3 regions of the Kitasatospora sp. NPDC004272 genome follow, and region 1 is predicted to be linked to each of the others. Evidence: riboswitches for the same ligand, from Rfam matches in the RefSeq annotation. Region 1 holds a riboswitch; each other region holds the start of a gene.
What was found. Region 1 has a riboswitch for ZMP and ZTP ahead of ACWEO5_RS05210 (phosphoribosylaminoimidazolecarboxamide formyltransferase). Riboswitches for the same ligand answer to the same signal wherever they lie in the genome.
Positions count from the first base shown of each region.

Region 2: it holds a riboswitch for ZMP and ZTP, as region 1 does, so the genes downstream of both, ACWEO5_RS31650 (glycine hydroxymethyltransferase) here and ACWEO5_RS05210 (phosphoribosylaminoimidazolecarboxamide formyltransferase) in region 1, are expected to answer to the same signal.
Region 3: it holds a riboswitch for ZMP and ZTP, as region 1 does, so the genes downstream of both, ACWEO5_RS32850 (bifunctional 5,10-methylenetetrahydrofolate dehydrogenase/5,10-methenyltetrahydrofolate cyclohydrolase) here and ACWEO5_RS05210 (phosphoribosylaminoimidazolecarboxamide formyltransferase) in region 1, are expected to answer to the same signal.

Region 1 is NZ_JBSGET010000009.1:69,404-76,079, reverse strand. Features, by position in the region: gene ACWEO5_RS05240 (HAD family hydrolase) at 1-391, opposite strand, end outside; gene ACWEO5_RS05235 (XRE family transcriptional regulator) at 488-1,231, shown strand; gene ACWEO5_RS05230 (NUDIX hydrolase) at 1,248-1,715, shown strand; gene ACWEO5_RS05225 (HD domain-containing protein) at 1,703-2,266, opposite strand; partial or broken gene ACWEO5_RS05220 (DNA-binding response regulator) at 2,622-2,705, shown strand; gene ACWEO5_RS05215 (protein-tyrosine phosphatase family protein) at 2,984-3,514, shown strand; gene ACWEO5_RS05210 (phosphoribosylaminoimidazolecarboxamide formyltransferase) at 3,550-4,716, opposite strand; ZMP/ZTP riboswitch at 4,754-4,843, opposite strand; gene ACWEO5_RS05205 (TetR/AcrR family transcriptional regulator) at 4,987-5,565, opposite strand; gene ACWEO5_RS05200 (NADP-dependent oxidoreductase) at 5,679-6,676, shown strand, end outside.
Region 2 is NZ_JBSGET010000142.1:15,730-22,405, forward strand. Features, by position in the region: gene ppnP (pyrimidine/purine nucleoside phosphorylase) at 1-193, opposite strand, end outside; gene ACWEO5_RS31650 (glycine hydroxymethyltransferase) at 495-1,943, opposite strand; ZMP/ZTP riboswitch at 1,975-2,081, opposite strand; gene ACWEO5_RS31655 (DinB family protein) at 2,218-2,733, shown strand; gene atpF (F0F1 ATP synthase subunit B) at 2,832-3,323, shown strand; gene ACWEO5_RS31665 (carbohydrate-binding protein) at 3,411-4,712, opposite strand; gene ACWEO5_RS31670 (TetR family transcriptional regulator) at 4,950-5,657, opposite strand; gene ACWEO5_RS31675 (MFS transporter) at 5,974-6,676, shown strand, end outside.
Region 3 is NZ_JBSGET010000154.1:1,615-8,290, reverse strand. Features, by position in the region: gene ureC (urease subunit alpha) at 1-136, shown strand, start outside; gene ACWEO5_RS32870 (urease accessory protein UreF) at 133-834, shown strand; gene ureG (urease accessory protein UreG) at 857-1,477, shown strand; gene ACWEO5_RS32860 (urease accessory protein UreD) at 1,474-2,481, shown strand; gene ACWEO5_RS32855 (Gfo/Idh/MocA family protein) at 2,669-3,568, shown strand; ZMP/ZTP riboswitch at 3,611-3,692, shown strand; gene ACWEO5_RS32850 (bifunctional 5,10-methylenetetrahydrofolate dehydrogenase/5,10-methenyltetrahydrofolate cyclohydrolase) at 3,718-4,590, shown strand; gene ACWEO5_RS32845 (glucose 1-dehydrogenase) at 4,638-5,402, opposite strand; gene ACWEO5_RS32840 (TetR/AcrR family transcriptional regulator) at 5,623-6,282, opposite strand; gene ACWEO5_RS32835 (phosphatase PAP2 family protein) at 6,434-6,676, shown strand, end outside.

The sequences.
Region 1 (6,676 bases):
AGCTGTCGAGACCGAATGCCGTCAGCTTCACCCGGGCGTTCGCCGCGATGTTGCCGGTCAGCACCGACGACACCCAATCGGCCCGGACCGAAGCGGCTTCGAGGGCATCGAGCACCCCCGGGAGCACCGTCCCGCGTCGCCGCAGTTCCCCCCGGCGCTCCTCGCCGGACCGGGTGAGAGCAGCCTCGACGGTCGACCAGTCGGGCTCCGGAAGACCGTGCCCGCGAAACATGTCCCGCATGATCAGGCGGTCGGTGCGGCCCTCCGTCGACGCTCCCGTGACCGGAGGGGTTCCGGTCAGCGCGGTGAACGCGGCGGCGTAGATCTCCTTGCTCACCCCCGCGTTCTCGATGAGGGTGTGGTCGATGTCCCACAGGACGATGAGCTGCATGCCGCCAGGGTAAGCAGCTTGTCGGGCCGTCAGTTCCGCCCGAGCGCCCGGCGGCCTCCTTGCAGCGCCCCGCCCGGCTCCGCTTGGATGGTCTCCGTGAACGAGCGACTCCACTCCGTGCTGGCCCGGCGGGGCGTCGAGCCCGAGGCGCTCGCCGAAGCCTGCGGGGTGGACCCCAAGACCGTCGGTCGCTGGCTCGGCGGGCGTGTGCCCCGTCCGAGGCACCGATTCCGCGTCGCCCGTTTCCTGCGGGTGGAGGAGACCTTCCTCTGGCCGGACCCGCAGCTCCGTGCGGGCAGGCGGCCGGGCGGGTCAGGCGCTGAACTCGTCGGCACCCACCAGAACCGGGCCAGCGTGCCCCGTGAGACCTGGCTGTCCCTGCTACGGGAATCCCGGGGACAGATCGACGTGCTGGTCTTCTCCGGGACGTTCTTCGCGCAGTCCAATCCGCACGTCGCCGAGATGCTCGCCGAACGGGCTGCCGACGGCGTCCGGGTTCGGCTGTGCTTCGGCGATCCCGGAGGGCAGACCGCCGCCGTCCGGGGACGGGAGGAAGGCATCGGCGACGCCCTCGCCGCCAAGATCCGGGCCTCCCTCACCTACTACCGCTCCCTGCTCACGAAGGAGGGGTGCGAGGTACGGCTGCACGACACCACGCTGTACAACTCCCTCTTCCGCTACGACGACGACCTGCTGGTCAACCCCCACATCTACGGCCGGCCGGCCAGCGCCAACCCCCTGCTCCACCTCAAGCGGGTGGACACCACCGGCTGGTTCGACAACTACGTCCAGAGCTTCGAAGCAGTCTGGGCCCGGGCGCGGCCCTGGATGCCCGACTAGGAGGGGATCGCCACACATGGGCAGGACTGAGTACTACAACGACCCGAGCGCGCCCAAGGCCAACACCCTCATCCCGGCCAGCAACCTGCTCGTCGTCGACGACTCCGGCGCCGTTCTGCTGCAGCGCCGCCGCGACACGGGCCAGTGGGCGCTGCCCGGCGGAGCCCAGGACATCGGGGAGACCGCCGCCCAGTGCGCGGTCCGCGAGTGCCTGGAGGAGACCGGCATCGTCGCCGAGATCACCGGCTTCCTCGGCGTCTACACCAACCCGCACCACATCGTCGCCTACACCGACGGTGAGATCCGCCAGCAGTACGAGAACACCTACATCGGTCGCCCCGTCGGCGGCGAACCCACGATCAACGACGAGGCCGACGGCGTCCGCTTCGTCCGGCCCGCCGACCTCGACCAGTACGACATCCACCCCAGCATGCGCCAGCAGATCGGCGACTACCTCGCGGGCACCTACCCCTACCTGGGGTGAACCGCCAGCGCCGCCTCCACCCGCGCCACGGCCGCGAGGATCTCCGGCGACGCCCGGCTGATGAACCGTCCCACCACGCTCTCCGCCCCGTAGCGGCCGAGGATCTCCGCCACGCGCGCGCCGGCCGTGGTCGGGAGGCCGTCGGGCGTCGTCGTCATGTCGCACCACACCAGTGCGTCGACCAGGCGCTGGTCCGCCGGCAACGGGAACTCGGCCTCCAGCACCCGCCGGAGACCGCGCTCCTCCGCTTCGAGCAGCGCGAACGAGTGGTTCGCCACCAGCCGCGTGAGCTGATCGTCCGCTCCATGGGCGTCACGGAGGAACCGCGCGCCGTCGAGCGGGTGGAACCCCGTGGCCGCCAGCCTCGGCGCGTAGCCGACGTCGTGCAGCAGAGCGGCGCGGACGAGGAGGCCGGTCCGGGGCCCCAGGATTCCTCCGAGCCGTCCGGCCTGCTCGGCCACGCCCCGGGTGTGCGCCCAGCGACGGGGCAGCGGCCCGGCGAGTTCGTGCTCCGCCAGCGCCCTGGCCCAGGAGGTCGGTTCCGTCCGCATGCCCCGGTGCTTCCCGCGCTGACGGGCCGTGACACCCCGGCGGGCGCGGTTCGGCGGGGAGGGTGGGGAGGCCTGGCTCCTCGGGCGGGGTGGTGCTGGGTTCACCATGAAGTCGGGTGCGGGCTTCATGGTGTGCTCCTGCGGCGGTGGCCTACCGTCGAGCCGTGATGATTCGACCCGGGCTGAGGCGCCCGGTCCTCCGAGCCCGGCGGGTGCGGCGCGACGCCGGCTTCCTGGCCGTCGGCGTCCTGCCGCACCTGGCCCTGGTGCCGGTGTGGTCCTGGGCCGCGACGTTTTCCACCAGGACGGGGCGGTGGGGGCCGGCCCCGCCACCGGGACGGGGCTGAGCGGGCTGGCCAAACTCGACCTCCCGGTCGCCGACACCGGCCACCGCCGCGTCCTGGCCGTGCTGCGCTTCCTCGGCACGCCGCACCCCTGAACGAACCGGCCCGGACGGACCGGCCGGGAGGGCTCGCCGACTCCTCGGGCCCGGCGGGTGGTGCTAGCCTCGGTGCACCGCCCGCCGCCGCGCCGCGCCCGTTCGTCCGCGCGCGCCCGTCCGGTCGGCCGTTCCCCGCTGCCGACGCCCCGGTCCGCTGTCCTGCCGACCGCCGGGCCGGTACGCACCGCACCACGTAGCGCACCGCGCACCGCGCACCGGCCGCCCCCTCCCGCGCGGCCGAACACCCCCGCCCCGTCCGGAGGTCGGCTCCCGTCATGCGTCCCGCCCTGTTCACGATCGACCGTCCCGGACCGGGTCGGCTCAGCACCATGGCCCGGCCGCGCGGCGGCGACTGGTTGGCGGAGGAACTGGCGGCGCTGGCCGCCCTCGGGGTGAGCGGGCTGGTCAGCGCGCTCACCCCGGCGGAGTCCGCCGAGCTCGGGCTGGCCGCGGAGGCCTCCCTCGCCCGGGCCGCCGGACTGCGCTTCACCGCCGTGCCGATCCCGGACCGCACCGTGCCCGTCCTGTCCGAAGTCCTGCCGGCGGTGGACGAGTTGACCCGGCGTCTGGCCGCGGGCGACCACCTGGTGGTGCACTGCCGGGCCGGGATCGGCCGCTCCTCACTACTGGCGGCCGCCGTCCTGGTCCGCTCCGGCGCGGACCCGGACGACACCTGGGACCGGATCGCCCGGGCCCGCGGCCTGGCCGTCCCGGACACCCCCGAACAGCGCGCCTGGACGGACCGGATGCCCCGGCGCCCACAGCGGGACGCCGATCGCGGAAGGCCGGTGACGGAAGGCCGGTGACGGGACTCCGGTGACGGGGCTCCGGCACCCGGCCGTCAGTGGTGGAACAGCCGCAGGCCGGTGTGGACCAGGGTGATGCCGTGTTCGGCGCAGGCGGTCTCGACCTCGGCGGAGCGCAGCGAGCCGCCGGGTTCGGCGATCGCGCGGACGCCGTGGCGGCGGGCGTGGTCGACGTTGTCGCGGAACGGCAGGCAGCCGTCGGAGACGAACGCGACGCCGTCCAACTCGGCCGCCCAGCGGGCGCGTTCGTCGGGTCCGAGCTCGTCGGGGACGTCGCCGCCGCCGCTCAGGGCGGCGGCGAAGCGGGTGCGCTCGTCGGGGGTGAGGTCGCCCTCCAGGTAGCGGATCCGCCAGTTGATCCGGTCCTGGCGGCGGATCTCGGGGCGGAAGTCGAGGGCCCGGACGGCGGGGTGGCGGCGCAGCCACCAGGTGTCGGTCTTGGCGCCGGCCAGCCGGGTGCAGTCGACCCGGGACTGCTGGCCGGCGCCGATGCCGAGGGCGGCGCCGTCGCGCAGGTAGCAGACCGAGTTGGACTGGGTGCGGCGCAGCACGGCGAGGCCGAGCAGCAGGTCGTCGGCGGCGGCGGGGGTGAGGGTGCCGGTGCGGACGTCGGCGAGCAGGGCGGCGGTGAGCGGGGTGGTGTCGGTGTCCTGGACCAGGCGCAGGCCGTGCACCTCGCGGGTCTCGACGGCGGACGGGACGTACCGGGGGTCGGCTTCCAGGACGAGGTAGCGGCCGCCCTTCTTCCGGGTCAGCACGTCGAGGGCGCCGGGCGCGTAGCCGGGGGCGACGATGCCGTCGGAGACCACCCGGGCGAGCAGGTCGGCGAGTTCGGCGTCGACCTCGTGCGAGACGGCGACCAGGTCGCCGTAGGAGGACTTCGGGTCGGCGTCGCGGGCCCGCAGGTAGGCGGAGGTGAGCGGGCCGACGGCGGCCGGGTCGAGGGCGTACGGTTCGGCGGTGGCCGGGTCGACCGGTCCGGCGAGGGCGGCGCCGGCCGGGGAGACGTGCTTGAAGGAGGCGGCGGCGGGGCGGCCGAACATGGCGGCGGCCTCGCTGACCAGCTGCCAGGCGTTCAGCGCGTCCAGCAGGTTGACGTACGAGGGCTGTCCGTTGAGCAGGCGCAGCGGCAGCTCGGCGCCGGGCAGCGGCTCGATCCGGGCGCGGGTGTTCTGCGGGTTGATCCCGTACCGAAGGTCCATGGCGGTGGCCCCCTCCGTGAAGTCGCGTGTCGGCTTCGGAGGACACCCAGGCGGACGGTGCCGGTCCCGTGCAGTGCGGTGCCGCTCCCCGGTGGTGCTCCACCTCTCGCCAGTCGCGACGGCGCCGATGCTAGCAGCCTCCGGCCGGGGCGGGCCGGGGGCGCTCACGCCCGCGCCCGCGCCAACACCGCACCCGCACCCGCACCCGCGCCAACGCCCCCGTCCGCACTCCCGTCCGCGCTCCCGTCCCCGTCCGCGCCCGACCTGGCGTCAGTGGCGTTCCTCCTCGGCGCCGCGGTCCGCCCCTCCGGTCAGGACCGCGTCGGTGATCACGGTGAAGAGGTGGTCGGCGAACGGTACGAACGAGCCGTGGTCGCCGAGCCACGCGAGGGCCGCGACGAGGGCGAACAGTTCCGCGCCGTCGAGGTCGGCCCGGGCCGCGCCGCCGTCCTGGGCGCGGGTGAGGAGCCGGGTGCCCGCCGCGCGCATGGTGACGCAGGAGGTGTGCAGCGCGGAGTCGGGGTCCGCGATGGCGGCCGCCATCAGCTCGGTGACGCCCCGGTACTCGCGGGCGAGCGCGACGCAGTCGCGCAGCCACGCGACGAGGGCGTCCTCGGGCGGGTCAGAGGCTTCGAGTGCGGCCGCCCGGTCGGCCAGTGCGTCGAAGCCCTCCCGGAGCAGGGCGTCGAGCAGCGCCTCCCGGGTCGGGAAGTGCCGGTAGAGCGTGGGGAGGGCGACGTCGGCCCGCCGGGCGATGTCGCGCAGGGACGCGTCGGCGCCCTGTTCGGCGACGGCGACGCGCGCGACGGCGAGCAGGTGGTCGCGGTTCTTCCTGGCGTCGGCTCGCAAGGGTCCTCCTTTGACATGCGTAGCAGTGCTACTTATATTCGTACCACTGCTACGGATATGCGTAGCGGTGCTACGCCTAGCCTATCCCGCCTGCGGGAAGAGGGAGAATCACCATGTCGGCGAAGACGATGAAGGCGATCCGGCTGCACGAGTTCGGCGGCCCCGAGGTGCTGCGCTGCGACGAGGTGCCGGTCCCCCGGCCGCAGCCGGGCGAGGTGCTGGTCCGGGTCCACGCCGTCGGCCTCAACCCCCCGGACTGGTACCTGCGCGACGGGATGCCCGGCATCCCGCCCGAGCTGAGGCCGCCCGTGCGCCTCCCCGCCGTCCCGGGGTCGGACGTGTCCGGCGTGGTCGCGGCGGTCGGGGCCGACGTGGCGGGCTTCTCGGTCGGCGACGAGGTCTTCGGCATGCTCCGCTTCCCGAGCTTCGACGGCCGCGCGTACGCCGAGTACGTGACGGCGCCCGCCGCCGACCTCGCGCACAAGCCGGCCGGCGTCGACCACGTGCACGCCGCGGGGGCGGCCATGTCGGGGCTCACCGCGTGGCAGCACCTGGTGGAGCTCGGGCACGACCACCCGAACCCCCTCCAGGAGGAGCAGCACCGACCCCGGCCGCTGGGCCCCGGGATGACGGTGCTGGTCAACGGCGCGGCCGGCGGCGTGGGGCACCTGGGGCTGCAGCTCGCGAAGTGGAAGGGCGCCCGGGTCGTCGCGGTCGCCTCGGGCCCGCACGAGCGGTTCCTGCGCGAGCTCGGCGCCGACGAGTTCGTCGACTACACCAGGACCGCGCCCGAGGAGGCCGTCCGTGACGTCGACCTGGTGCTCGACACCGTCGGCGGCCCCGGGAGCGGTCGCTTCCTGCGGACGCTCAAGCCCGGCGGCGCGCTGTACTACGTCTTCTTCGCCGCGTACGACCCGGCGGAGGTCGCCCGACTGGGCGTCACCACCTCGGGCACCCAGGTGCGCTCGAACGGCCGGCAGCTCGAAGAACTCGGCCGCCTGCTCGACACGGGCGCGCTCCGCGTCGCCGTCGACAGCACGTTCCCGCTCGCGGAGGCCCGCGAGGCGCACGAGCGGGCGGCCCGCGGGCACCTCCGGGGCAAGATCGTGCT
Region 2 (6,676 bases), on a different contig from region 1:
AGAAGGTCTGCCACTCCTCGGCGCCCGGGAGCTTGACGGTCAGCGCGCCGCTGACCACGTGCATGACCTCCGGCGCGGCGGTGCCGAACTCGTACTCGCCGGGGGCCATCACGCCCACGGTGGCCGGGCCGTCGGCCGAGGTGAAGGCGACCGACTTGACCGTGCCGTCGAAGTATTCGTTGACCTTGAGCATGCGCGTTCTCCTGCGGAAGGTGTGCGGAACGGCGGCCGGGGCGTCGCGCGCCCGGCCGCGGCGGGGGCGAGCCTATCGGCGCGGGCCGTCCGGTGGTCGCGGGTGTCCGCTGGTTGGTCACCGGCCGGCGGCGGCCCCCGGCGGGGGGTGGAACGCGGCGCGCAGGGCGGTGGGTTCGCCGTTCCCGGCCTTGGGCGCACCGGCGCCAGGCGGGGCAGCCGGGGCAGGCGGAGGCCCGGCCCGCGGGGGTGGCGGCGGGCCGGGCCCGGGGCGTCCGGACGGGGACGCCGGGGAGGGAGGATCAGCCGAGCGCGATGCCCGGGTAGAGCGGGTGGTCGGCGAGCAGGTCGACCGCGCGCTTGGCGACGGAGTCGCGGACGGCCCCGTCCAGCGCGTACTGCGCCTTGGAGGAGCCGACCGGGGTGGTCGCCGTCAGCACGGTGTGGATCAGCTCGGCGACCTCGTCCAGCTCCGCCGCGCCCAGCCCGCGGGTGGTCAGCGCGGGCGTGCCGAGCCGGATGCCGGAGGTGTACCAGGCGCCGTTCGGGTCCTGCGGCACGGCGTTGCGGTTGGTGACGATGCCGGAGTCCAGCAGCGCCGCCTCCGCCTGACGGCCGGTCAGGCCGTACGAGGAGACGTCCGCCAGCACCAGGTGGTTGTCGGTACCGCCGGTCACCAGCGTGGCGCCGCGCGCCAGCAGGCCCTCGGCGAGCGCCCGGGCGTTGTCGACCACCTGCCGGGCGTACACCTGGAACTCGGGGCGGCGGGCCTCGGCGAACGCCACCGCCTTCGCCGCCATCACGTGCGACAGCGGGCCGCCGAGCACCAGCGGGCAGCCCCGGTCGACGTGCTCGGCCAGTTCCGAGGTGCACAGCACCATGCCGCCGCGCGGGCCGCGCAGCGACTTGTGCGTGGTGGTGGTGACGATCTGGGCGTGCGCCACCGGGTCGAAGTCCCCGGTCAGCACCTTGCCCGCGACCAGGCCCGCGAAGTGCGCCATGTCGACCATCAGGGTCGCGCCGACCTCGTCCGCGATCTCCCGCATCCGGCGGAAGTTCACCAGCCGCGGGTACGCCGAGTACCCGGCGACCAGGATCAGCGGCTTGAACTCCAGGGCGATCCGCCGCACCTCGTCGTAGTCGACCAGGCCGGTGGCCGGGTCCGTCCCGTAGCTGCGCTGGTCGAACATCTTGCCCGAGATGTTCGGCCGGAAGCCGTGGGTGAGGTGGCCGCCCGCGTCCAGCGACATGCCCAGCATCCGCTGGTTGCCCAGCTCGCGGCGCAGCTCGGCCCAGTCCTGCTCGCTCAGGTCGTTGACGTTGCGCACGCCGGCGCGCCGCAGCGCCGGGCTCTCCACCCGCTGCGAGAGCACCGCCCAGAACGCCACCAGGTTGGCGTCGATCCCGGAGTGCGGCTGCACGTACGCGTGCTCCGCGCCGAACAGCTCGCGGGCGTGCTCGGCCGCCAGCTCCTCCACGGTGTCCACGTTGCGGCAGCCCGCGTAGAAGCGGCGGCCCGGCGTGCCCTCCGCGTACTTGTCACTCAGCCAGTTGCCCATCGCCAGCAGCACGGCGGGCGAGGCGTAGTTCTCGCTGGCGATCAGCTTCAGCGAGGCGCGCTGGTCGGTCAGCTCCCCGGAGATCGCCGCGGCGATCCGGGGCTCGACGGCGCGCACCACGTCCAGGGCGCTGCGGAAGGCGGTGTCGGCGGCGGGGCTGCCGAAGGTGTGGGCGGACACGGACTCGACCACGGGCGGTCTCCTCGTAGTACGGAACGACGATTCGGACGGCCCAGGCGCACGGCGACAGCACGCGGTGCCCGGGGGCACCGCACGGAGCCGCTTCCCGATGGTGACTTCCATCCCAGCGCGCCAGTCACGGCTCACCGCGATGCTACCAACCGGCGGGCCGGCACCGGGAGGGGGTCCGGGAGGGGGCCCGGGAGGGGGTCCGCGGAGGAGGGCGGAGGGTGCGTGGGAGAAATCCCCTGGTGCGCCGGGGGCGGGCGTCGGCATGATCGGGCACATGACATGGACCGTCCCCGCCACCACCCGTACCGGCGGCTCGCTCACCGCGCCCGAGACCGAGCTGCTGCCGGACTACCTCGCCTGGCACCGCGCCACCTTCCTGCACAAGTGCGCCGGCCTGACCGGCGAACAGCTCGCGCTGCGCCCGCTGCCCGCGAGTTCGCTCTCGCTGCTCGGGCTGATGCGCCACCTGGCCAAGGTGGAGCGGACGTGGTTCCGGATCCGCTACGCCGCCCAGGACGTCCCGCCGCTGCACGCGGTGGAGGGCCACAAGGACGCCGACTTCGACCTGCTGGAGCCGGAGCGGGCCGAGCAGGAGTACCTGGCGCTGCTGGAGGAGCAGCGGCTCGCCGACCTGGCGGTGGCCGGGGCCGGGCTGGACGAGCAACTGGCCGCGTACGGGGAGGAGATGTCCCTGCGGATGACGTACCTGCACGTCATCACCGAGTACGCCCGCCACAACGGCCACGCCGACCTGCTGCGCGAGCACACCGACGGGGTGACCGGCGGCTGAACGGGGAGGCTCCGGCGGGCGAAGTCCCCTGCCGGGCAGGGGAGCTGAAGCGGACCCCGATCGAACGGATCGTCAGATGAGCGGATAGCATACTGAGTATGGGACCTCTCGAACCGAACGTGCCCGAGCTGATCCTCGGACTGATCGTCTTCTTCGCCCTCTTCTGGGCGCTCGGCAAGGTGCTGCTGCCCCGCATCGAACGCACCCTCGCCGAACGCCACGACAAGACCGACGGCGGGATCGCCCGCGCGGAGGCGGCCCGGGCCGAGGCGGAACGCATCCGCCAGGAGTTCCAGGCCGAACTCGCCGCCGCCCGGCACGAGGCCGCCGCCATCCGGCAGACCGCCGCCGAGGAGGGCGCGGCCCTGGTCGCCGCCCTGCGGGCGGAGGCGCTGCAGCAGCGCGAGCGGCTGGTGGCCGAGGCGCAGGTGCAGCTGGCCGCGGACAAGGTGCTGGCCGAGGCCGAACTGCGCGAGGACGTCATCAAGCTGGCGTCCGAGCTGGCCTCCCGGGTGGTCGGCGAACCGCTCGGCGACCTGCCCTCCACCCGCGCCGTCACGGAGGAGTTCCGCAACCGCACCGAGGTCTGACACCCCGCCGGGGGGAGAGCGGACGGGCCGCCCGGTCCCGAGCGCGAGGCTCGTGGACCGGGCGGCCCGCCCGTTCGCGCGGGTGGCTCAGGAGCACGGGCCGTCGTCGGCCCACACCCCCCACTGGCCGCTGGCGGACGGGTTCTCGTTCAGGGTCCACCACTTGGCGTGGTAGTTGTGGCCGCCGTAGCTGGCCTTGTCGTTCGCCACGTAGGTGGTGGAGGCGGACCAGGCCGGGCTGCAGGTGCCGGTGCCGGTGCTCGGGGAGGAGCTGGTCCCGGTGCTCGGCGAGGTGCTGCTGCTCGGCGACGGGGAGGTGGTGGGCGGGGTCGCGCCGGCGAACTTCACGGTGTACTTGGTGAAGTCCCAGTCGTTCTGGGCCACGCTGGAGCAGGCGCCGGACAGGCCGGGGTCGACCGTGCCGGGGCACTGCCGGTCGCGGTTGACGGACCAGTAGGTGTACCGGGCCAGCTTGTGCGCGGTGGCGAAGTCCAGCACGGTCTGGAAGTCCGCCTGCCTGAAGTACTCGGCGGCGTCGGTGCGGCCGTTCATCATCGACACGCCCTCGTGGGCGTACGCGGTGGCCTCGTTCCAGCCGAAGGTGCTCTGCAGGAGCTGGTTGAACTTCACCAGCGCGTCGGTCTGCGCCGAGGCCCCGCTGAAGCCGCCGTCGAACGGCATGATCGAGTAGTTGTTCGGGGTGAAGCCCTGGGACTTCGCCTCCAGCAGCATCTGGGTGCCGAACCAGCCGGTGCCGGCGTTGGTGCCCGCGGTGGTGATGGAGATGTAGATGCCCGGGTTGTTCTGCTGCAGGATCCGGGCCGCGCCGATCTCGTTGTGGATGGCGGCGGTGTTCTCGTACTCCGGCTCCTCCAGGTCGAAGTCGATCGCCTTGAGGTTGTACTTGGTGACGACCTTCTGGTACGCCGCGGCGGTCGCCTCCGGGGTGCCGCAGGTCTGGCCGAGCTTGGTGCCGCCGTAGCCGCCCACCGACACCGAGACGTCGCCGCCCTTGTTGCGGATGGTCTGGATCACGGCCGGCATCGTGGTGTCGGTGTCGATCGAGGAGGTGCCGCCCCAGGACGGGCTGCAGGTGTTGCCCTGGGCCAGGATGAAGGCCAGCTGGAACGCCTTCTGGCCGGTGGCGTCCATCACGGCGGCGGCGTCCGGCGGGCTGTTGTCCTCCGGCATCAGGTACGGCGCGGAGGCGTACCAGTTGGAGCCGAGCCCGGCCGTGGTCGCGGCGTTGGCCGGGCCGGAGGCGGCGACCGCCGAGACGGCGCCGGCCAGCAGGCCGAACACGGACAGGGCGACTGCGGCGGAGCGCCTGGTGCGGCGGGTCCGGGCCGGGGCGGTGGCGGGGGTGCGTGGGGGAAGTGCGCGTTCCATCGAGGACCTCTCCAGGAGGCGGCGAGGACGGCGGCCCGGACGCGCGGCAGGTGGGGGTGCGCGGCCGGGTCAACGGTCGGGTGCCTAGCCGAGGTTGACGTGACTGCCACTGGTATAGACCTGTGTGGGGTCGCCGTCAACCCTTGCCGCCGCACTCCGGGAGGCCCGTTCCAGGGTGCGGTCAAATCGCGGCAAAGCACTGGTCAAAGCGGGTGCGGCGGGCTCGCTGACGGCCCGTCAGGCGGCGGGCAGGTAGGACTCCAGGCCGCGCAGGAACACCTCGATCTTGAAGGCGTAGCGCTCGTCGCCCTCGCCGGTCACCATGGTGTCCGCCATCCGCTGCAGATTCGGGAAGCGGTCGGCCGGGAGCGCCAGCAGGAAGCCGTGCAGCTGGCCGAAGTACTCGCCGATGTCCGTCCCGCGGGCGATCCGCTCCGCGTACACCGACGCCTCGTACGCGTCGGTGTCGATCAGCTGGCCGAGCCCGTCCAGCGCCCAGGCGGCGACCTGGGGCGGCAGGCCGACCCGGAGCAGCAGGTCGAGCAGGAACTCGGTGATCCCCAACTGGCTCTCGCCCAGCGGGATGCTGCCCAGCGAGACCAGCGACACGTCCCGGTGGGAGGTCAGCACCCGCTGCGCCTCGAAGCAGATCTCGGTGATCTGCTCCTTCCAGCGCTCGGGCTCCGGCCGGAGCGGCATCCGGATCTCCGAGACCACCCGCTCCAGCACCAGGTCGAGCAGCTCCTCCTTGTTGGAGACGTGCGCGTAGAGCGAGGCGGGGCCGGTGCCCAGCTCCTGGGCGACCCGGCGCATCGTCACCCCGGACAGGCCCTCGGCGTCCAGCACCCGCACCGCGGTCTCCACGATCAGCGAGCGGCTGAGCGGCTGCCGCGGCTCCGCCTTGCGGGGCTTGTGCCACGGGATCTCGGGCATCCGCGCGGACATCTGGTCACCTGCTTTCGCTGGACGTTCCGTCGGCGATCATCGTACTCCGGGCGAACGCCGTTCGACGGGTGTGCGAAGCGCCGCCGCCCGGGGTCGGCTCGGTGTGGGCCGGGGCCGGGCGGCGGGCCAGGGGGCGGGCAGGCGGGGGCGGGTCGGGGCCGGGGTGGGGGACGGGTCGGGGTCGGGTCGGGGAGAAGTCAGGGGAAATCCGTTTGACGGGAACGCCGCTCGACTCGTAGAACGGTGTTCGTCCAAGGAAACACCGTTCAATCGCGCGGCCCCCGTCCTCCGCGCCTGGTAGCAAACAGGAGCTGTCATGACCGACGCGGTCGGCCCCACCACCGCGGCGCCGCCCTCCGGCGCCGCCGCCGAACCCTACCGCTGGCGCTGGGTCGCGCTGTTCGTCATCCTCGCCGCCGAGGTGATGGACCTGCTGGACTCGCTGGTGACCAACATCGCCGCCCCCGCGATCCGGGCGGACATCGGCGGCGGCGAGTCCACCATCCAGTGGCTCGGCGCGGCGTACACGCTGGCGATGGCCATCGGCCTGATCACCGGTGGTCGGCTGGGCGACATCTTCGGCCGCCGCCGGATGTTCATGATCGGCGCGGCCGGGTTCACCCTCGGCTCGCTGGCCTGCGGCCTGGCCCAGGAGCCCTGGCAGCTGGTCGCCGCGCGGGTGCTGCAGGGCCTGCTGGGCGCGGTGATGCTGCCGCAGGGCCTGGGCATCATGAAGGAGATCTTCTCGCCCAAGGAGCAGGGCGCGGCCTTCGGCATGTTCGGCCCGGTGATGGGCCTGTCGACGGTCGGCGGCCCGATCCTGGCCGGCTGGCTGGTCGACGCCGACCTGGCGGGCACCGGCTGGCGGATGATCTTCCTGATCAACATCCCGCTCGGCGTGTTCGCCTTCGTCGGCGGCCGGGTCTTCCTGCCCGCCCGGGATCAGGGCCGGACCGTCCGGCTCGACCTGCTGGGCGCGCTGCTGGCCGCCGTCGGCGCGGCCGCGGTCATCTACCCGC
Region 3 (6,676 bases), on a different contig from region 1:
GCACATGGTGCGCAACGACGCGCTGCCACGGATCGAGGTCGACCCGGAGACCTACCGGGTCACCCTGGACGGCGAACCGGCCACCATCGAACCGGCCCGGTCGCTGCCGCTCAACCACCTCTTCTACCTCGCGTGACCCCGGCCACCGGCGGGACGGACGCGCTGCTGGTCTGCCTCCAGCTCACCGACTCCGCCTTCCCCAGCGGCTTCTACACCCTCTCGCACGGCCTGGAGGGCTACGCCCAGGCGCGCGCCGTCACCCCGGAGACGCTGCCCGCGCTGCTCGCCGACCTGCTCCGGCACGGCGTCGGCCCGTCCGACGCCACCGCGCTGGTCCTGGCCCACCGGGCCGCGACGGCGGGGGAGTGGGAGCTGCTGGCCGCCGTCGACCGGCGGCTGCACGCCACCCGGCTGAACCGCGAACTGCGGCTGGCCGCCACCCGGACCGGGCGCCAACTCCTGGACATCGCACGGGAGTCGATCGGCGGCGAAGCGCTGGAGCGGTACGCCGACCTGGTCGCGGCCAAGCGCGCCCCCGGCTGCCAGCCGGTGGCCGCCGGAGTCGCCCACGCGGCGGCCGGCGTCCCGGTCGAACAGGCCGCCACCAGCGACCTGTTCGCGTTCTGCAGCAGCTTCGTCGGCGCCGCGCTGCGGCTGCGGCTGACCGACCACCGCAGGGCCCAGGTGCTGCTGCGCGGCGCCGCCCCGGTCATCCGGGAGACCGTCGAGGCCGCCCTGGCCAGGGAGCCGGCCGACCTCGGCGGCTGCGTCCCGGTCGCCGACGCGATGTCCGGGCGGCACGAGCGGGCCGAGGCCCGGCTGTTCATGACCTGAGAACCGTCACGGAGGCGAAGAGTTGACCGAGAACGTCCTGCGGATCGGCATCGGCGGCCCGGTGGGCTCCGGCAAGACCGCGCTGATCGAGGCGCTGGTGCCGGAGCTGATCGCCCGCGGCCACCGCCCGGCGGTGATCACCAACGACATCTACACCCAGGAGGACGCACAGCACGTGCGCCGCACCCTGGCCGGGGTCCTGGACCCCGAGCTGGTGGTCGGCGTGGAGACCGGCGCCTGTCCGCACACCGCCGTCCGCGACGACCCGACGATGAACCTGGCCGCCGGCGCCGAACTCCTGGAGCGCTTCCCCGAGGTCGACACCCTGCTGTACGAGTCCGGCGGCGACAACCTCACCCTCACCTTCAGCCCCGTCCTGGCCGACGTGTTCGTGTTCGTGCTGGACACCGCCGAGGGCGAGAAGATGCCCCGCAAGCGCGGCCCCGGCATCACCGAGTCCGACCTGCTCGTCATCAACAAGATCGACATCGCCCGGTACGTCCGCACCGACCTCGGCGTGATGGAGGCCGACGCCCACCGGGTCCGCGAGGGCAAGCCCGTCGTCCTCACCAACTGCCTGACCGGCGCGGGACTGGAGGAGATCGCCGACTTCCTGGCCACCTTCCGCAAGGCCGCCGGGTGACCCCCGCCCGGCCGTCGGCACGACCGACCCACCCCGCGCGACCGGCTCCGCTCGTCCGACCGGCCCGGCTCGACCCCGGGCACTACGAACCGGCCCGCGTCCCGCCCGAGGTCCGCTGCCTCGCCGGGACGCCCGACACCCTCGCGGTCGGACGCCCCGGCAAGGTCGGCCTGCTGGAACTGGCCTTCGAGCGGGTCGGCGGCCGCACCGAACTCACCGGCCACTACCAGAAGTCACCGCTGCAGATCACCCGCCCGCTGTACTTCGACCCGGCCCGGCCGGACCTCGCCGTCACCTTCCTGATGTCCACCGGCGGCGGCGTCCTGCAGGCCGACCGGCTCCGCACCGACCTGCACTGCGGCGCCGACACCGCCGTGCACCTCACCACCCAGGCGGCCACCAAGGTGCACCGGATGGAACACGACTACGCGACGCAACTGGTCCACCTGACGGCCGGCCCGCGCGCCTACGTCGAGTACCTCCCCGAACCGGTCATCCCGTTCGCCGGCTCCCGCCTCTACCAGCGCACCGTCCTCACCGTCGACCCGTCCGCCACCGTGCTGGCCGGCGAGACCGTGCTGGCCGGCCGGCTCGCCCGCGGCGAACGGCACGCCTACCGGGTGTTCGCCGCCGACCTGGAAGCACGCCGCCCGGACGGCGAACTCCTCGCCCTGGACACCGTCCGGCTGGTCCCCGCCGCCACCCCCGGCGGCGGCGTCACCGGCCCGGCCGTCCTGGCCGGGCACGACGTGATGTCCACCCTGTACGTCCTCAGCCCGCTCGCCCCGGCCGCCCGGATCGCCGACGTCCTGCACACCGCGCTCGCCCCGCTCGGCGACCGCGGCCCGCTGTACGGCGTCTCCACCCTGCCGGGGGAGTGCGGCGCCTGGCTGCGCCTGCTCGGCCCCGACACCCGCTCCTGCGCGGCCGCCCTCCGCACGGCCTGGGACGCCGTCCGCCGCGAACTGATCGGGGCCCCCGCACCCGAACTGCGCAAGACCTAGACCCGCGACCCGGTCGGCCCGCCGCCGGGGATCGGGCCCGCACCGACGCGAATCGGCCGATCCAGCGGCGTTCGGACAGCTCAACGAGCGTCCTGGCATATGCTGCCGGGTGGTCAGGGACGACCACCACCCACCCTCGCAGGAGTGCCCGATGAGCGATCACGAGACCGGCCGCAGCACCACCCCGATCCCGGTCGGCGTCATCGGGCTCGGCGACATCGCGCAGAAGGCGTACCTGCCGGTCCTCACCGCCCAACCCGGCCTCGACCTGCGCCTGATGACCCGCGACCGGGCCAAGCTCGACCGGATCGGCGACGCCCACCGCCTCCCATTCCGCACCACCGACCTGGGCGAACTCATCGACTCCGGCATCCGCGCCGCGTTCGTCCACGCCGCCACCGACCAGCACGTCCCGATCGTCGAGGAACTGCTCACCCGCGGCGTCGACGTCTACGTGGACAAGCCGCTCGCCTACGACCTCGACGGCGCCCGCCGCCTGGTCGCCCTCGCCGAACACACCGGCCGCTCCCTGCTGGTCGGCTTCAACCGCCGCCACGCCCCCGGCTACCTGCTCGCCGCCGAACGCCCGCGCGACCTGATCGTCCTGCAGAAGCACCGCGAGGGCCTGCCGGAACGCGCCCGCACCCTGGTCTACGACGACTTCATCCACGTCGTCGACAGCCTGCGCTTCCTCGTCCCCGGCGAGATCGAACACGTCGACGTCCGCTCCCGCACCCGCGACGGCCTGGTCGAACACCTGGTCCTCACCCTCGCCGGCCGCGGCTTCACCGCCCTCGGCATCATGAACCGGGTCTCCGGCTCCACCGAGGAGATCCTCGAAGTCTCCGGCGCCGACTCCAAGCGCGAGGTCCACAACCTCGCCGAAATCATCGACCACCGCGGCCAGCCCACCGTCCGCCGCCGCGGCGACTGGGTCCCGGTCGCCCGCCAGCGCGGCATCGAACAGGTCGTCCTGCACTTCCTCGACGCCCTCCGCGCCGGCAAGACCCTCGACGCCACCGACGCCCTGCGCACCCACGAACTCTGCGAACTCATCGTCGAGCGGATCGAATCCGCCGCCTCCTGACCCCGGTTCCCCGCCGTCCGGTCCGGCCCTCGGCTACGATGCCCGCAGGGCCGTGACTGGCGCACGGGTGGAGCACCACCGGGGAGCGGCCGCACCGCCGTTGCCGCGCGCCTGGGCGAACTCACCCCGAGACCCAGGGAGTTGCGCCCATGACCGACCAGAACCCCGTCCTCGCCCGGCTGATGGACGGTACCGCCCCCGCCCGCCGCCTCATCGAGGCCACCGCCGCCGGGGCCGCCGACCTCCGCCTGCGCACCGGTGTCACCCCCTGCCTCGCCACCGTCCTGGTCGGCGAGGACCCGGCCTCCGTCACCTACGTCCGGATGAAGCGCAACCGCTGCGAGAAGGCCGGCATCCGCTCCCGCCACGTCCCACTCCCGGTCGCCACCACCACCGCCCAACTCGTCGACGTCCTGGGTGAGTTGTCCGCCGACCCGACCGTCCACGGCATCCTGCTCCAGCATCCGGCCGGCCCGCGGGTCGACGAACGCGCCGCCTTCGAAGCCATCGCCCCCGCCAAGGACGTCGACGGCGTCACGACGCACTCCTTCGCCGCCATGTCCTTCGGCCTTCCCGGTTTCACCTCCTGCACCCCCGGCGGCATCGTGCGCCTGCTCGACGAGTACCGGGTCGGGCTGACCGGCAAGCACGCCGTCGTGATCGGCCGCAGCGCGATCCTCGGCAAGCCCGCGGGCATGCTGCTGCTCGCCCGCGACGCCACCGTCACCTACTGCCACTCGCGGACGGTCGACCTCCCGTCGATCGTCCGCGAAGCCGACGTCCTGATCGCCGCCGTCGGCAGGCCCGAACTCATCCGCGGCGAACACCTCAAGCCCGGCGCGGTCGTCATCGACGCGGGCTACAACCCCGGCAACGTCGGCGACGTCCACTTCGCCTCGGCCCGCGAGCGCGCCGGCCTGATCACCCCGGTGCCGGGCGGCGTCGGCCCGATGACGATCGCGGTGCTACTGGCCCAGACGGTGGAGGCGGCGACGCGTCAACTCGGCCCGCAGCGGCAGTGATCGGACGGCCGCGCACCGGTCGTCGGCCGGTGCGCGGCCGCCCGGGATCACTGGCCCATCACGTAGCGGACGGTCGGGCCGGTGGTCCAGCCGCCGTCCACCGCCAGCTCGGCGCCGGTGACGTAGGAGGCCGCGTCGGACAGCAGGAAGACGGTGGCCGCGGCGATCTCGGGCGCCTCGCCGACCCGGCCCATCGGGGTGTTGGGGTAGTTGCCCTCGCCGCGCTGGATTCCGGTGGACGCGGTCATCGGCGTGTAGGTCATGCCCGGGTGGACGGAGTTCACCCGGATCCGGTCCACGCCCAGCTCCACCGCGCCGATCTTGGTCAGGCCGCGCACGCCCCACTTGGAGGCGCCGTAGCCGGCGGTCAGCGCCAGGCCCATCAGGCCGGCCGCCGAGGAGATGTTCACCACCGAGCCGCCGCCCGCCGCCCGCAGCGCCGGGACGACCGTCTTCATGCCGATGAACACGCCGGTCAGGTTGATGTCGAGCACCTTGCGGAAGTGCTCCACCGACTCGTCGACCAGGAAGCTCCCGGTGGAGATGCCCGCGTTGTTCACCAGCCCGTGCACCGCGCCGAACTCGGCCTGCGCGTACTCGACCGCGTCCGCCCAGTCCTGCTCCGAGCTGACGTCGTGGTGGCGATAGCGGGCCCGCTCGCCCAGTTCGGCGGCGGTGGCCTCGCCGTCCGCGTCCAGGACGTCGGTGATCAGCACGTTCGCCCCCGCCGCGACCGCCTGCCGGGCGGTCTCCGCGCCCAGGCCCCGGGCCCCGCCGGTGATGATGACGGTCTTGCCGGACAACTCGCTCATGACTTGCTCCTCGGTGCTCGGCGCCTCGTGGGCGCCCGGTTTCCTTGCCGCGCCGCCGCCGCTGCTTCAGCCACTGCCTCCACAGCGCCGCACCGCGCTCCGCGTCCGCCTCCTGCGTCCGCGCCCTACCGCTGGGTCCTGCGTCCTCCTTCCGCCACCGCCACCGCCACCGCCACCGCCACCGCCGCCGGGCCGGGGTCTCCCGCTCCGGGCGGGGCGCTCAGGGCACCGGCGCGGTCAGCAGGCCGGTGCAGACGGAGACCAGGTCGGCGAGGTACGCGCCGTCCCCGCTCAGGGTGGGCTCGCCTTCGGCGAGCTGCCGGGCGCGTTCGGCCAGCGCGGCCCCGATCAGGGTCAGCGCCAGGTCGATCCGCTCCAGCCGGACGGCCTCGGGGGCCAGCGGGACCAGCGGTGCCTCCAGTTCGAGGATCAGCCGCCAGTACAAGGTGCCCGCGAGCCCGGCGTGCGGACGCCGCTCCCGGATGCCGCTGCGGTGGCTGACCTGGGTGGAGATCCGCAGGCAGTCCCGGCCGCGCTCGGTGCGCAGCTCGGTGGCCTCCGCGTCGACCAGCGCCCCCAGCAGCTCGCCCAGCGGCCGCCCCTCGGGCTGCGGCATCCGCGCGGCCAGCGCCCGTTCGGTGCGCTGCTGGCGCTCGGCCATCACCGCGTCCAGCAGGCCCTCGCGCGAACCGAAGTGGTACTGCACCGCGGACGGGTTCGCCTGCCCGGCCTGCCGCACCACCTCGCGCAGCTGCGCGCCGTGCACCCCCTGCGCCGCGAACAGGCGCTCGGCGGACCGGATCAGCAGCGCCCGGGTGGAGCCGTCGCCGGAGCCGCCACCCACAAGGGTGCTCCGTGCACCCGTCGACTTCCTCGTCATGTCTCCACATTAATGCTCACCATTATTAATGTCGAGCATTAGTCCGGTTGGCGGCCCCCGCCACCCGTCCGTGGGCCGCCTGGGAACTCGCTGGGAACCCCGGCGCGCGGCAAGAGGAATCTCCAAGCCGCTGTTGCTAGCTTCGTGACGCATGATCGACTCGTCCCACCTGGCAGCCCGGTCACGCTCCCTGGCGCTCCACCTGCTGTCCCGGCTCAAGCTCCGACACCTCGCCTGGCCGCTCTTCGCGCTGGCCTTCTGGCGCTACCTCGCGGTCTACGGCCTGCCCTACGCCAACGACGTGGTCTTCCTGTGGCTGATCGCCGCCCTGGTCACGGCGTCCGTGCACAGCGGCGGCCGCAAGGGCTGGCTGTACGTCCTGCGCGACTGGGTC